3 regions of the Arthrobacter sp. Soil_N43 genome follow, and region 1 is predicted to be linked to each of the others. Evidence: riboswitches for the same ligand, from Rfam matches in the RefSeq annotation. Region 1 holds a riboswitch; each other region holds the start of a gene.

Region 1 (4,505 bases):
ACAGCCGGCGGCCCTGGAATCCGCGGCCCCGGAATCCGCAGCCGCGGAAGCCACCGAAGCCGCAGCACCAGTGACCACTGCTGAATCCTCTGCCGTGGAAACACGGGTCGAAGAGACGCCGGTTGAGAAGATCCAGGCGGAGACAGCCGCCGCGCAGGCCGCTGAAGCGGAAACCGCCGAGGATGTGGCCGAGACCGAGGAGGAGCCGTCCGCTCCGGCAGGTTCGCTCTTCCTTGAGCCGGCATCGGTCACGTCGATCATTTTCCAGGCGCCTGACCTCAATACGGTGATCCGTCCGGCTGCCGCTCCCGCCACGGAGGACAGCGACGCCGAAGGCGGCGAGGACGAGCAGGACGACGACGGCGGACGCCGCCGGCGCCGCAGCCGCGGCCGCCGCGGGCGGAACCGCGCCGACCGTGAGGTCACCGACCGCGACGACTCCGAGGCAGACGCCGAGGTCTCCGACGTGTCCGAGGACGCCGACGAGGAAACTGCCGGCCAGGCCGACGACGGCGTGACGTCCCGCCGCCGGCGCCGCCGCCGCCGCGGCGACCAGGACCTTGAGCTCACCGGCGGGGGAGACGACGATCCCCCCAACACCGTGACCCGCGTCCGTGCCCCCCGCGCCATCAGCGAGGCACCGGTCAACAACCGCGTCACGTCCGTCAAGGGCTCCACCCGGCTCGAAGCGAAGAAGCAGCGCCGCCGCGAATCCCGCGACACCGGCCGCCGCCGCACCGTCATCACCGAGGCCGAATTCCTGGCCCGCCGCGAATCCGTGGACCGGCAGATGATCGTGCGCCAGCGCGACGACAGAATCCAGATCGGTGTCCTCGAGGACGGCGTGCTGGCCGAGCACTTCGTGTCCAAGACGCAGCAGGACTCGCTGATCGGCAACGTCTACCTGGGCAAGGTCCAGAATGTCCTGCCGTCGATGGAAGCGGCTTTTGTTGACATCGGCCGCGGCCGCAACGCCGTGCTCTACGCCGGCGAAGTGAACTGGGAGGCCGTCAACCTCGAAGGCAAGCAGCGCCGCATCGAGAACGCCCTGAAGTCCGGCGATTCCGTTCTGGTCCAGGTCACCAAGGACCCTGTCGGCCACAAGGGCGCGCGTCTGACCAGCCAGATTTCCCTGCCCGGACGCTACCTGGTGTACGTGCCCGGCGGCTCCATGACGGGCATCTCCCGCAAGCTGCCCGACGTCGAACGCAACCGTCTGAAGCGGATCCTCAAGGACCGCCTGCCGGAGGACGCCGGCGTCATCGTGCGCACCGCGGCCGAAGGCGCGTCGGAGGAGGAACTCACCCACGACATCAACCGCCTCCGTGCGCAGTGGGAGGGCATCGACAGCCAGGCGAAGTCCACCAAGGTCCTTGCTCCGGAGCTGCTGTACGGCGAACCGGACCTGACCATCAAGGTGGTCCGCGACGTCTTCAACGAGGACTTCTCCAAGCTGATCGTTTCCGGAGATGAAGCCTGGGACACCATCGAGGCCTACGTCACCTACGTGGCCCCGGACCTCGTGGGCCGGCTCGAGAAGTGGACCAAGGACCAGGACATCTTCTCGGCCTGGCGCATCGACGAGCAGATCCACAAGGCCCTGGACCGCAAGGTGTTCCTGCCGTCCGGCGGTTCGCTCGTCATCGACCGCACCGAAGCCATGACCGTGGTGGACGTCAACACCGGAAAGTTCACCGGCAGCGGCGGCAACCTCGAGGAAACCGTCACCAAGAACAACCTGGAGGCGGCTGAGGAAGTTGTCCGCCAGCTGCGCCTGCGGGACATCGGCGGCATCATCGTGATCGACTTCATCGACATGGTGCTCGAGTCGAACCGCGACCTCGTGCTGCGCCGCATGGTGGAGTGCCTGGGCCGCGACCGGACCAAGCACCAGGTGGCCGAGGTCACCTCGCTGGGCCTCGTCCAGATGACCCGCAAGCGCATGGGCACCGGCCTGCTGGAAGTCTTCGGCGAACAGTGCGAGGCATGTGCCGGCCGCGGCGTGGTCACCCACGACGAGCCCGTGGAACACCGGCGGGCGAACGTTGTTGCCGCCGAGCACCACGTTCCGCGGACGGAGCACCAGCCCCCCGTTCGGACCGAACGCAAGAGCCGCCGGCGCGGCAAGGGCGGTCAGGTTCCGGAAACGGCACCCGCAGCACCTGCCGCCGTCCACCATGAGCCCACGGAGGCCGAGCGGCACGCCAAGGCAGAGGCGACGCGTGCCGCACTGGCCAACATCGCGGCCGCGGCGCACGCAGCGCACCTTCATGAGGACGCCGCCCACCAGGCAGCCTCAGCCGGCGCACAGCGTCCTGCCGCTGCCGCCGCCGCACCGGCGCAGTCCGGCCCGGAAAGTCCCGTGGTGCACCGCACCCCGGACACGGAGAGCGTCCCAGGCCGTCCCGGTGCCGTGCTGACCTTCGGCGGCGAGAAAGTGGTGCTTCCCTTCGTCGAGCACGCCGGCGCGCCGGCATCGGAAACTCCTGCCCTGACACTGGACCGGCTGGAGGAAGCCTTCGCGCACCTCGGCGCGCCGGCTGCTCCCGCTGAGCAGAAGCCGACGGCGGACCAGACACCTGCTGCCGGCGAGGCGCCTGCTGCCCAGCCGGCTCCGGAGCCTGCTGCCGCACGGGCCGGGACGCGCCCTGCCGCGGCCGCCGAAAGCGACGCCGAGCGCTTCGCTGACCACTCGGCAGTGCAGCCCCGCACCCGCCGGCCGCGCCGCAACCGCAGTGCCAGCCGGGCGCAGGGCGCAGCCAACGAGACGTCGGTGGAACACCACGAGACGGCGCCGGCACCGGCAGCCGGGCACTCGCACGAAGCCAAGGCTCCGGATGCAGGTAGGACCATTGCCCCGAAGCCGGCCAGCGAGCCGATCATTCTCGGCGTCGGCGTGCCGGCGTCCGAGCTCTGAGCTGACGGCTTTCCGTCTGGGCTGACCTGATTCACCGGGCCGGTGCCGCAATCGCGGCACCGGCCCGTTGTGCTTTAACGCCAGGACCGGCTGCGGGGCCAGGAACGGGCTGCGGGGTGCATCAGGCCGGTCGCAAACTGCAACGCAGTGCCTAAAGCGGAGCGAGCAACTAGGCTGGGGGACTGACACGGGGTGCCGCGCACGGAGCCGGCTGAGATCCAAACCCGTTGAACCTGACCGGTTAGCACCGGCGAAGGGATGTCTTCTTTGTCTTCACTACCTGCCCTGCACCATGTCCGGCCCGCGCCTGGCGAGGCTGTTCGCGCCACCCGCAGCATTCCCCGTGTCCTGGCCATAGCCGGCTCGGATCCGTCCGGCGGGGCCGGCATCCAGGCCGACCTGAAAAGCATCGCTGCCACCGGAGGCTACGGCATGGCAGCCATCACGGCGCTGACCGCGCAGAACACCCGGGGCGTCAGCGCCGTGCACGTTCCGCCGGCCGAGTTCCTGGCGGCACAGCTGGCCGCTGTCAGCGACGACATCGCCGTGGACGCCGTGAAGATTGGCATGCTGGGCGACGCACAGGTGATCGCCGCGGTTCGGACCTGGCTGGAGAAGGTGCGCCCCGGCGTCGTCGTCCTTGATCCGGTGATGGTGGCGACGAGCGGGGACCGGCTGCTGCAGGAGTCCGCCGAGGCCGCCCTGCGGGAGCTCCTGCCGCTGGCTGACCTGATCACTCCCAACCTCGCCGAGCTTGCGATGCTGCTGGGGGAGCCGGAGGCCCCCACCTGGCCGGACGCGCTGGAGCAGGGCAAACGGCTGGCCGCCGAGACGGGGGCCACCGTCCTCGTCAAAGGCGGGCACCTGGATGGTGAGGACTGCCCGGACGCCCTTGTGAATACGGGCGGCGCTCTTTCCGCGGACGTCGTGGTGGTGGACGGCGCGCGGGTACCCACGCGCAACAGCCACGGGACCGGGTGTTCCCTGTCCTCGGCGATGGCCACCGCACAGGCCCGGCTCGGGGACTGGGAACTGTCCCTGCGCACCGTGAAGCCGTGGCTGGAGGAGGCCCTCCGCACGTCCGGGCAGCTTGAGGTGGGACACGGCAACGGGCCCGTCCACCACTTCCACCACCTGGTGTCCGCAGGCGATGCCCCGGAGGGCAGTTTTGCGGACCTGCTCCATGCGGAGGCGGCCGCGGACCTCGACGCGATCTACGGGCTGGGATTCATCCGCGGGCTGGCTGAAGGCACGCTTCCCGAAAACGAGTTCGCCTACTACCTTGCACAGGACGCCATCTACCTCAACGGATATTCGCGCGTCCTGGCACGGGCCAGCGCGCTCGCTCCCACCGAGGCCGAGCAGCTGTTCTGGGCCCGTTCCGCGCAGCAGTGCCTCGAGGTCGAGTCCGAGCTGCACCGCAGCTGGCTCAGCACCCGCAGCGTGCTGCCGGATCTCGGACCGGTCACCAAAGCTTATGTGGACCACCTGCTGGCGGCGTCGGCCTCGGGGAGCTACGCCGTACTGGTGGCGGCGGTACTCCCGTGCTTCTGGCTTTACGCCGAAGTAGGGGAGACCCTGCATGGCG
Region 2 (4,505 bases), on a different contig from region 1:
CGTGCTCGGCCGGATTGCCGTCATCGAGTTCCAGCATTACGAGCTGGTGAGTGAAAAGCTGGCGGACATGGGCGTGGACGTCGAGGACGCGATGCTGCCGTTCCAGGCCGCCGTGGACCACTTCCATGAACGGACGCGGCCGGCGGACTGGTACGAATCGCTGATGAAGGCCTACGTGGTGGATACGGTGTCGGCCGATTTCTACCAGGCCGTGGCCCGCTATGTGGACCCGGGGACCCGGGAACTGATACAGAAGATCCAGGCGTCCGAGGACGCAACAGCCGTGCTTAGGGAGCGGCTGCGGGTGGCGCTGGCCGATGACCCCCGGCTCGCCTCCCGGCTGGCACTGTGGGGACGGCGGCTCCTGGGCGAGGCGCTCACCCAGGCCCAGCGCGTGGGCTACGAAAATGCCTTCCTGACGGAACTCATCACCGCAGCTGACAGCGGCGCGGATGACGCTGCCGCCAGGGAGCGCGTGCAAAGGCTCACTACGGAACTCGCGGAGAACCATTCCAAGCGGATGGTGCAGCTCGGGCTGAGCGGCTGACGCGTGATTGCATGCTCCGGTAGGAGCACCACGTTCGCCGAATGTCGTTGCTTCCCTTTGCGGCGTTTTTGTCACTGCCTGCCGTCACGCTGTGGGTATGGACAGCAGGCGGGTTGCGGAGACGGTGGAGGGGCTTGAGTCCTCGGTCGCTGTGTTGGTCGGTGTTGCTGGCCGTTGTGCCGGCAGCCTGGCCTCGGCCGGTGCTGACCCTCTTCGGGATCAGGCGGACGCGTGTCTGGACGGTCTGGCCGAGGTGGGCAGGGTGGAGGCTCGGCTGGCTGCCCTGAAAGTTCATTTCACCGCCGGATATGCCAGCGCTGCCGAAGCCATGGCCGCACCGGCCCGTTCCCCACAGGAGCACACCGCCCAGGAGATGGCCGTGACCGCTGAGGTCGCAGGTGTGCTGGGTGTGGGTGAACGCAGTGCCGGTGCCCTGCTGTCGGAGGCCCGCACCCTGACCGCCGCGCTGCCGTTGACGATGGCAGCGCTGCAGGCAGGGAGCATTTCCTGGCAGCACGCACGGGTCCTCTGCGATGAAACAGCCAACCTGGACCCGGCGGGGGCGGCGGCCCTGGAAACCCACTTCCTGGACCCGGACGCTGCCCGGCCGGGGCGTGGCTGCCTGGCCGGGGAGCTGGCACCGGCCAGGTTCCGGGCCAGGGCGCGCAGTTGGCGGGAGCGGCACCACCCGGTCAGCATCGAGGCGCGCCACCGCAGGAGCGTGCGGGAGCGTCGGATGGAGTATGTTCCGGACCGGGACGGGATGGCGTGGCTTTCGGTGTATCTGCCCGCGGACGTGGCGGCCGGTATTTGGTCTCGGGCCACTGAAGCGGCGCGTGCGCTGCAGGGCCCGGAGGAATCCCGGACTCTGACGGAGCTGCGTGCGGATGTCGCCGCAGGGTGGCTGCTCGAAGGCGTCGCCGAAGGAACCCCGTCGCCTAGGGCGCAGGTGCTGGTCACGGTTCCGGTGTTATCGCTCATGGGGGCCGGTGAGGAGCCGGCCATGCTGGATGGGTTCGGCCCGATTCCCGGCTCGGTGGCCCGCCGCCTGGTCGCAGAGGGGGCCGGGTCGTTCCTGCGGGTGCTGATCGATCCGCGCGATGGGGCACCGCTGGAGATCGGCCGTACCAGCTACCGGGTGCCGAAAGCGATGCGCCAATGGCTGCGGCTGCGCGACGGACGGTGTCCCTTTCCGGGATGCAGCAACCGGTCCCTGGATAACGAGGCACAATTCACAGCCGCCTAGGGCGTCCCTATTTGGCGTCACCAGATGATGAGCGCGCAGAAAATGACGGCTGCCGAGCCATGCCTTCCGCTCCCGCAGTACCGGCCGTTCCGGCGTCCAGGGCAGCAATCAGTTCCGCCGCGGCAGCCGTAGGGTCCGAAGCTTCCGTGATGGCCCGCACCACGACGATCCGGCTGGCTCCCGCCGCCACCACCTGCTCGACGTTGGTCAGGTCAATCCCGCCGATGGCGAACCACGGAAGCTGCTGACCGCTTTCCACTTCGGCATTACCGACAGTCCCGGCTGCATAGTGGACAAGATCAAGCCCGACGGCGGCACGGCCGGGTTTGGTGGGGGTGGCCCACACCGGGCCCACGCAGAAGTAGTTAAGGCCTTGGGGTGCCTGTGCGGCCGCGATGGCAGCATCAATCTGATCGGGGGAGTGGGTGGACAGGCCGATCGCCGCGGAGTCGTTCAGCAGGGCCCGGGCCGAGCGCAGCGGCAGGTCCTTCTGGCCGATGTGAAACACCGGTGCCCCGGCCAGCGAAGCGATGTCCGCCCGGTCGTTGACGGCCCAGAGCCGGCCATGCCTTGAAGCGGCCTGGCGCAGGACTGCCAGGAGTTCGAGTTCCTCGGCCGCCTCGGTGTTCTTGTCCCTCAGCTGGATGATGTCCACGCCGCCGGCGAAGGCAGCATCGACGAAGTCGGCGAAGTCGCCGCGCTCCTTACGGGCATCGGTGCAAAGGTACAGGCGGGCTTCATGGATATCAGGCGCGGTCATGGCAACCAGCCTAGTTCCTCTAAACTGGGCAGGTACCGCGGGAGCCCGCTGCAGCTGTCACAAAAGGCGCAGGGCTGAGAGGGCGTCAGAGCCGACCGCTTGACCTGATCCGGTTAGTACCGGCGTAGGGAAGGAATTCCATGAATCTTGGATCCGGCGGGAAGACCTCTGCCGCAGCACGGCTCCACGCCGACGTGGCCGTGATTGGCGGCGGCGTGATCGGCCACGGAATCGCCTGGGAGGCGAGGCGCTCGGGACGGACCGTGGTCCTCATCGACAAGGCGCCCGGGACAGGTGCCAGCTGGGCCGCCGCGGGGATGCTGGCCCCAGTCAGCGAACTGCATTACCAGGAAGAGGAACTCCTGGAACTCATGCTCGAGTCCTCTGCCCGGTGGCCCGCATTCGCGGCGGCGCTCGCTGATGGCGGTGCCGGCTGCGACGCTGGGTATCTGGCCACTTCGACCATCGCCGTTGGCGCCGATCCTGCCGACCGCCGCGCGCTGATGGACCTGCGCGAAGTCCAGCGGGCCGCCGGCCTGGCAGTGGAACCGCTGACCATCCGTGAGGCCCGGCTGCGGGAGCCGCTGCTGAGCCCCGGAATCTCCTGTGCATTGGACATCCCGGCCGACCACCAGGTTGATCCGCGGAAGCTGGTGGCGGGCATCGCCGCTGCACTGGCCTGCCACGAACCCGGTTCGCGGACTGCCGTGGCCGGCGCTGAAGACGGCTACGCGGTCCGTGACAACGCCGCCGGGCTGCTCTGGGACGGCGGAGGGGGCGGCGGGCGGGTCAGCGGTGTCCGGCTTGCGGGCGGCGGCGCCGTGCTGGCCGCCGAAACGGTGGTGGCCAACGGTCTCGGGGCGGCCTCGCTGGACGGACTGCCGGAGGGACTGAGGCTGCCGCTGCGTCCCGTGTACGGCGACATTCTCAGGCTTAAAGTTCCGGAACGGCTCCGTCCGCTGCTGACCGCCACGGTCCGGGGCATGGTCCGCGGAATCCCGGTCTACCTGGTGCCGCGGCAGGACGGCACCGTGGTCATTGGTGCCACCCAGCGGGAAGACGGTCAGGCCTCACCCAGCGCCGGCGGCGTCTACCAGTTGCTCAGGGATGCCCAGGCCCTGGTGCCCGCAGTGGCCGAACTGGAACTCATCGAGGCCACGGCCAGGGCACGCCCCGGCACGCCGGACAACGCGCCCCTGCTGGGCCGCGTGGCCGCCGGGCTGATCATCGCCACCGGATTCTTCCGGCACGGAGTCCTGCTGACGCCCGCCGCCGCCGTCATCTGCCGCGAGCTGATGGACGGCCTGACGGACAGCCGCTGGGATGCCTTCCGTCCCGGGCGGTTCTCCGCCGAACGCACCGCTTCGAACACAGTCACATTTGACCAGGACAAGGAATCCGCATGAACATCACACTGAACGGCAACGCCCACGCCATGGGGGCGGGCGCCTCCGTCACCACTCTCGTCAGCCAGGTCACCGGCCGGAAGCTGGCCGCCAACGGGCAGGCCGCCGACGGCCAGCGGCTCGGGGTGGCAGTGGCACGCAACGCGGAGGTCGTACCCCGCAGCCTGTGGCACAGCACAGCACTCGCCGAGGGCGACGAGATCGAGCTGGTCACGGCAGTTCAGGGAGGATGAGGACGATGACTGAAACAACCACGCAGACCGATACCGCAGCGCACGCCACTGACCGCCTCGTCATTGACGGCGTCGAACTGACCTCGAGGCTCATCATGGGCACGGGAGGCGCCCCCAGCCTGGACGGACTGGGGGCGGCGCTCCTGGCGTCAGGCACGGAACTGACCACCGTGGCTATGCGACGCTATTCGCCGGCCGAGGCGGGGTCCCTGTTCCAGTTGCTCCTGGACCACAACATCCGCGTTCTCCCGAACACCGCCGGCTGTTTCACGGCCCGCGACGCCGTCATGACGGCGGAGCTCGCGCGCGAGGC
Region 3 (4,505 bases), on a different contig from region 1:
TGAGCCGACCAAGGTAGAGGCCGCCGTCCTGCTCGGCCACGACGTCAAGGCCGAGGGCCCTCTGGTAGTAATCGGTCATGAGCTTCATGTCTCCGACCTTGAGCATCACGGTGCCCATGGTGAGATCGGCAGGAAGAAGATCTTGGCTGCTGGCTGCTGGTGTCATGTGAGTACTCCCGACTCCCTCGCCACCGTATTTCGATGGTCTCTATACATCTAAATTACTTGAAGCTTCAATTTATTCCTAGCGGACGACACTCCCCCGCAACACGACCGCCTGCAGATGCCTGATGGTCCCGGGCGTTGCCCGCGGATCTTCCGCGCACACCACCACATCCGCGCTGGCGCCCTCGGCCAGGCCGTCCGCCCGCAGCCACCGGCGGGCCCTCCAGCACGCAGCATCCACAGCGGCCGCCGCGGGGAGCCCCGCAGCGTGGAGCGCGAGGATCTCATCCGCGATCCGACCGTGCCTGATCACGCTGCCCGCGTCGGTACCGGCGAAAATTTCCACGCCGGACTCCCAGGCTTCCCGGACCCGCTCGTTCCGGCGTTCCCACAGCGCCCGCATGTGGGCCGCGTAGCGGGGGAACTTGGGCTCTGCCTGGGCGGCAATGTCTGGGAACGTCGCGATGTTGACGAGCGTGGGCACGATCGGCACGTTCTGTTCCACGAACCGCGGGATGTGCCGCGGCAGGAGCCCCGTGGCATGTTCAATGCAGTCGATTCCGGCGTCCAGCATGTCGTCGAGGACGTCCTCACCGAAGCAGTGCGCGGTGACCCTTGCGCCCTCGTCATGGGCAGCACGGACCGCGTCCCGGACAGCCGCGGCCGGAAACGACGGCGCAAGGTCGCCGGCGTCGCGGTCGATCCAGTCGCCCACCAGCTTGATCCAGCCGTCCCCGGAACGCGACTGCTTCCGGACGGCCTCCACCAGGTCCTCCGGCTCAACCTCGATGGCGAAATTCCGCAGGTACCGGCGGGTCCGGGCGATGTGCCGTCCGGCCCGGATGATCCTCGGCGCCTCCGGGCGCCGCTGCAGCCACCGGGTGTCACTGACCACTCCGGCGTCCCGCACCAGCAGCGTGCCGGCGTCGCGGTCGGTCATCGCCTGGGCATAGGCCACGTCGTCGTCCACGGCGCCCGAAGGCCCGAGCCCGATGTGGCAGTGCGCGTCCACGAAGCCGGGCAGCACCCAGCCGTCGATGACCACATCCGGGCTGCGGCCCGGACGGTGAAAGGTCAGCTTGCCGTCCACGGCCCACAGGCCGGTCCGTTCCTGGTCCGGGCCGGTGAGCACCGTCCCGGTGAATTCGGTGATGCGCGCCATGAATCAAGCCTGTCACATCAGGGGTGGGCGGGCACCGGCACGCCGCCCTGTGGTAGCTTCGTCTACGACCACACGGGTGCCCCTGCAGGGGCTGAGATCGGGCTAGCGCAGCCTGCGACCGTTGAACCTGTCCGGGTAATGCCGGCGAAGGAAGTGAGCAGTAAATGAGCACCCAGAAAACACAGCTGATCCCTGCCCAAAACGAAACTGCCCGTAACGAGGCAGCGCAAGGCGGGACCGGCGAAGACACCACCCAATCGCTGAAGTCGCATTCCCTGGCGTACATCGAGGGCGACGGCCTCCGCGTTCCGGTCACGGAAATCGCCCTGGAGCCGTCACCCAGCGGGGAACAGAACGAGCCGTTCCGGGTCTACCGGACGGCCGGTCCGGGCAGCGACCCCGTCGTGGGACTTGCGCCGTTCCGCGCGGAATGGATTGCAGCCCGGGGCGACACCGAGCCCTACAGCGGCCGGGAAAGGAACCTGCTCGACGACGGCAAGTCGGCCGTGCGCCGCGGTGCGGCGTCCGCGGAGTGGAAGGGCGCGCAGCCGGTGCCCCGCCGCGCCGTCGGCGGTAAGACGGTAACGCAGATGCACTATGCCCGGCAGGGCATCATCACCCCGGAGATGCGGTTCGTGGCGCTCCGGGAGAACTGCGACGTTGAGCTGGTCCGCAGCGAAGTGGCGGCCGGGCGCGCCATTATCCCGAACAACATCAACCACCCCGAGTCCGAGCCAATGATCATCGGCAAGGCATTCCTGGTGAAGATCAACGCCAACATCGGCAACTCGGCCGTAACGAGCTCCATTGCCGAAGAGGTGGACAAGCTGCAGTGGGCCACCCAGTGGGGCGCGGACACCGTGATGGACCTCTCCACCGGCGATGACATCCACACCACCCGCGAGTGGCTGATCCGCAACTCACCGGTCCCCATCGGCACCGTCCCCATCTACCAGGCGCTGGAAAAGGTCAACGGCGAAGCCAACGCCCTGACGTGGGAGATCTTCCGCGACACCGTGATCGAGCAGTGCGAGCAGGGCGTGGACTACATGACCATCCATGCCGGGGTCCTGCTGCGCTACGTTCCCCTGACAGCCAACCGGGTGACCGGCATCGTCTCCCGCGGCGGCTCGATCATGGCCGGCTGGTGCCTCGCGCACCACCAGGAGAACTTCCTGTACACCCACTTCGACGAGCTGTGCGAGATCTTCGCGAAGTACGACGTCGCCTTCTCCCTCGGTGACGGCCTGCGGCCCGGTGCCACCGCGGACGCCAACGACGCCGCCCAGTTCGCCGAGCTGGACACCCTGGCCGAGCTGACCCAGCGGGCTTGGGAGTACGACGTGCAGGTCATGGTCGAAGGGCCCGGCCACATCCCGTTCCACCTGGTGCGGGAGAACGTGGAGCGCCAGCAGGAGCTGTGCAAGGGCGCCCCGTTCTATACGCTTGGGCCGCTGGTCACGGACATCGCCCCGGGCTACGACCACATCACCTCCGCCATCGGCGCCACGGAAATCGCCCGCTACGGCACCGCGATGCTCTGCTACGTGACGCCCAAGGAACACCTGGGCCTGCCGAACAAGGACGACGTCAAGACCGGCGTGATCACGTACAAGATCGCCGCCCACGCCGCGGACCTCGCCAAAGGCCACCCTGGAGCCAACGAGAGGGACGATGCCCTGTCCAAGGCGCGCTTCGAGTTCCGCTGGCGGGACCAGTTCGCCCTGTCCCTGGACCCGGTGACCGCCGAGGCATTCCACGACGAGACGCTGCCGGCCGAACCGGCCAAGACCGCGCACTTCTGCTCGATGTGCGGACCCAAGTTCTGCTCCATGCGCATCAGCCAGGACATCCGCAACGAGTACGGCTCGGCGGAAGCACAGGCTGCGCTGGCCGAAATGGCCGAAGGGATGCGGGAGAAGAGCCAGGAGTTCCTGGCCGCCGGCGGGAAGGTCTACCTGCCGGAGCTGAAGCTCCCCGAGACGGCCCGCCAGTAAGGGCCTTTTCGGGCCCCGTCCGGCAGGCGTTGGGGGCCGGCCGGACGCGGGCCCGGCGGGACGGCGGCCCAGGCGGGACGCCGCCTGGAAGCAGGCGCGGGGTAAGGGTCAGGATGCCCGCGGCCGCTGCCGCCGGCTGACCTCTGCAATGAAGGACCGGATAAGGCGGTCGCCCTCCACGGAGTCCTGGGGCCGGTGCCCTCCCGCAGCAGTGCGGTGCAGGGCGCCGGTCTCCCGCAGGTAACCGGCGATTTCCTCATAGAGTGGCTCCCAGCCGCCCGTGAGAACCAGGGTGGGGACGCCGGGAACGATCTGCAACGGCGCCTGCCAGGGCGGTGCCTGCAGCCGCAGCCGCCTCGCGGCGCGCTGGGCCTCCGGGGTACTCGGAGCGTGGCCTTCCGCGGCAAAGGCACGCCGCAGAAACTCCCGCTCATAGTCGTCGTCGCCGAGCTGGTGCCGGACCTCGAAGAGGGGCTCCATCAGCGCGCGGTGAGCCGCCGTGGCGGGCAGTTCGGCGGTCAGCGACAGGCAGGCCGGTTCCACGAGCGTCAGCGAGAACACGAGGTCGGGCCGTTCGACGGCAGCCATCATCGCGGCGATCGCGCCCTGGGCGTGGGCAACGATGTGGCCGCCGGCCCCGCCCCGGCCATCGTCTGCCAGCGACCGCAGCACGATCCGGGCGTCTTCGGCGAAGTCCGTTTCCAGCGGCTCGGCCTCGGCATCGAACCCGTGCCGCCGCAGGAAGAGGGCGTCGTATTGCAGGGCCATGCCGTGCTGGCGCGGCCAAGCGGCGGAGCCGAAGCTTCCGGCACCGTGGACGAACACTACCCGCTGCTTAAACATGACCCAACCTTATGGCAGCGGTCCGACATCCGGGCAGGCAGGCATGGCCGCGCCTACTTGCCGAGGAACTTGTCGAAGCCCTTGGGAAGGTTCATCTGGGACGGATCGAAGTCGCCGCCCTGCTGGCCGAAGGAGGCGCCCGTGGGAAGCGCCTTGGCTGCGCTGGCGCGCCGGGCCTCCGCATCACGGAGCTCCTGGGCTGCCTTGGCGGGGTTGCCCGAACGGGCCTTCTTCTTCGGCGCGCTCTTGGCGCCCTTGCGTGCGCCACCGCCGCCGCCCATGCCCGGCATTCCGGGCATTCCTGGCATGCCACCGCCCTGCGCCATCTTCTTCATCAT

What was found. Region 1 has a riboswitch for thiamine pyrophosphate ahead of AC3A3W_RS16280 (bifunctional hydroxymethylpyrimidine kinase/phosphomethylpyrimidine kinase). Riboswitches for the same ligand answer to the same signal wherever they lie in the genome.
Region 2: linked by a shared signal. The riboswitch ahead of AC3A3W_RS15290 (FAD-dependent oxidoreductase) and the one ahead of AC3A3W_RS16280 (bifunctional hydroxymethylpyrimidine kinase/phosphomethylpyrimidine kinase) in region 1 are both predicted to bind thiamine pyrophosphate.
Region 3: linked by a shared signal. The riboswitch ahead of thiC (phosphomethylpyrimidine synthase ThiC) and the one ahead of AC3A3W_RS16280 (bifunctional hydroxymethylpyrimidine kinase/phosphomethylpyrimidine kinase) in region 1 are both predicted to bind thiamine pyrophosphate.

What each region holds. Positions count from the first base shown of each region.
Region 1 is NZ_JBDGML010000109.1:48,020-52,524, reverse strand. It holds gene AC3A3W_RS16285 (Rne/Rng family ribonuclease) at 1-2,917, shown strand, start outside; TPP riboswitch at 3,096-3,193, shown strand; gene AC3A3W_RS16280 (bifunctional hydroxymethylpyrimidine kinase/phosphomethylpyrimidine kinase) at 3,176-4,505, shown strand, end outside.
Region 2 is NZ_JBDGML010000106.1:134,847-139,351, reverse strand. It holds gene AC3A3W_RS15305 (ferritin-like fold-containing protein) at 1-547, shown strand, start outside; partial or broken gene AC3A3W_RS15300 (DUF222 domain-containing protein) at 645-1,790, shown strand; gene thiE (thiamine phosphate synthase) at 1,801-2,553, opposite strand; TPP riboswitch at 2,581-2,702, shown strand; gene AC3A3W_RS15290 (FAD-dependent oxidoreductase) at 2,694-3,959, shown strand; gene thiS (sulfur carrier protein ThiS) at 3,956-4,192, shown strand; gene AC3A3W_RS15280 (thiazole synthase) at 4,198-4,505, shown strand, end outside.
Region 3 is NZ_JBDGML010000085.1:18,124-22,628, reverse strand. It holds partial or broken gene AC3A3W_RS10045 (VOC family protein) at 1-166, opposite strand, end outside; gene AC3A3W_RS10040 (amidohydrolase family protein) at 245-1,327, opposite strand; TPP riboswitch at 1,390-1,497, shown strand; gene thiC (phosphomethylpyrimidine synthase ThiC) at 1,492-3,324, shown strand; gene AC3A3W_RS10030 (alpha/beta fold hydrolase) at 3,433-4,167, opposite strand; gene ffh (signal recognition particle protein) at 4,221-4,505, opposite strand, start outside.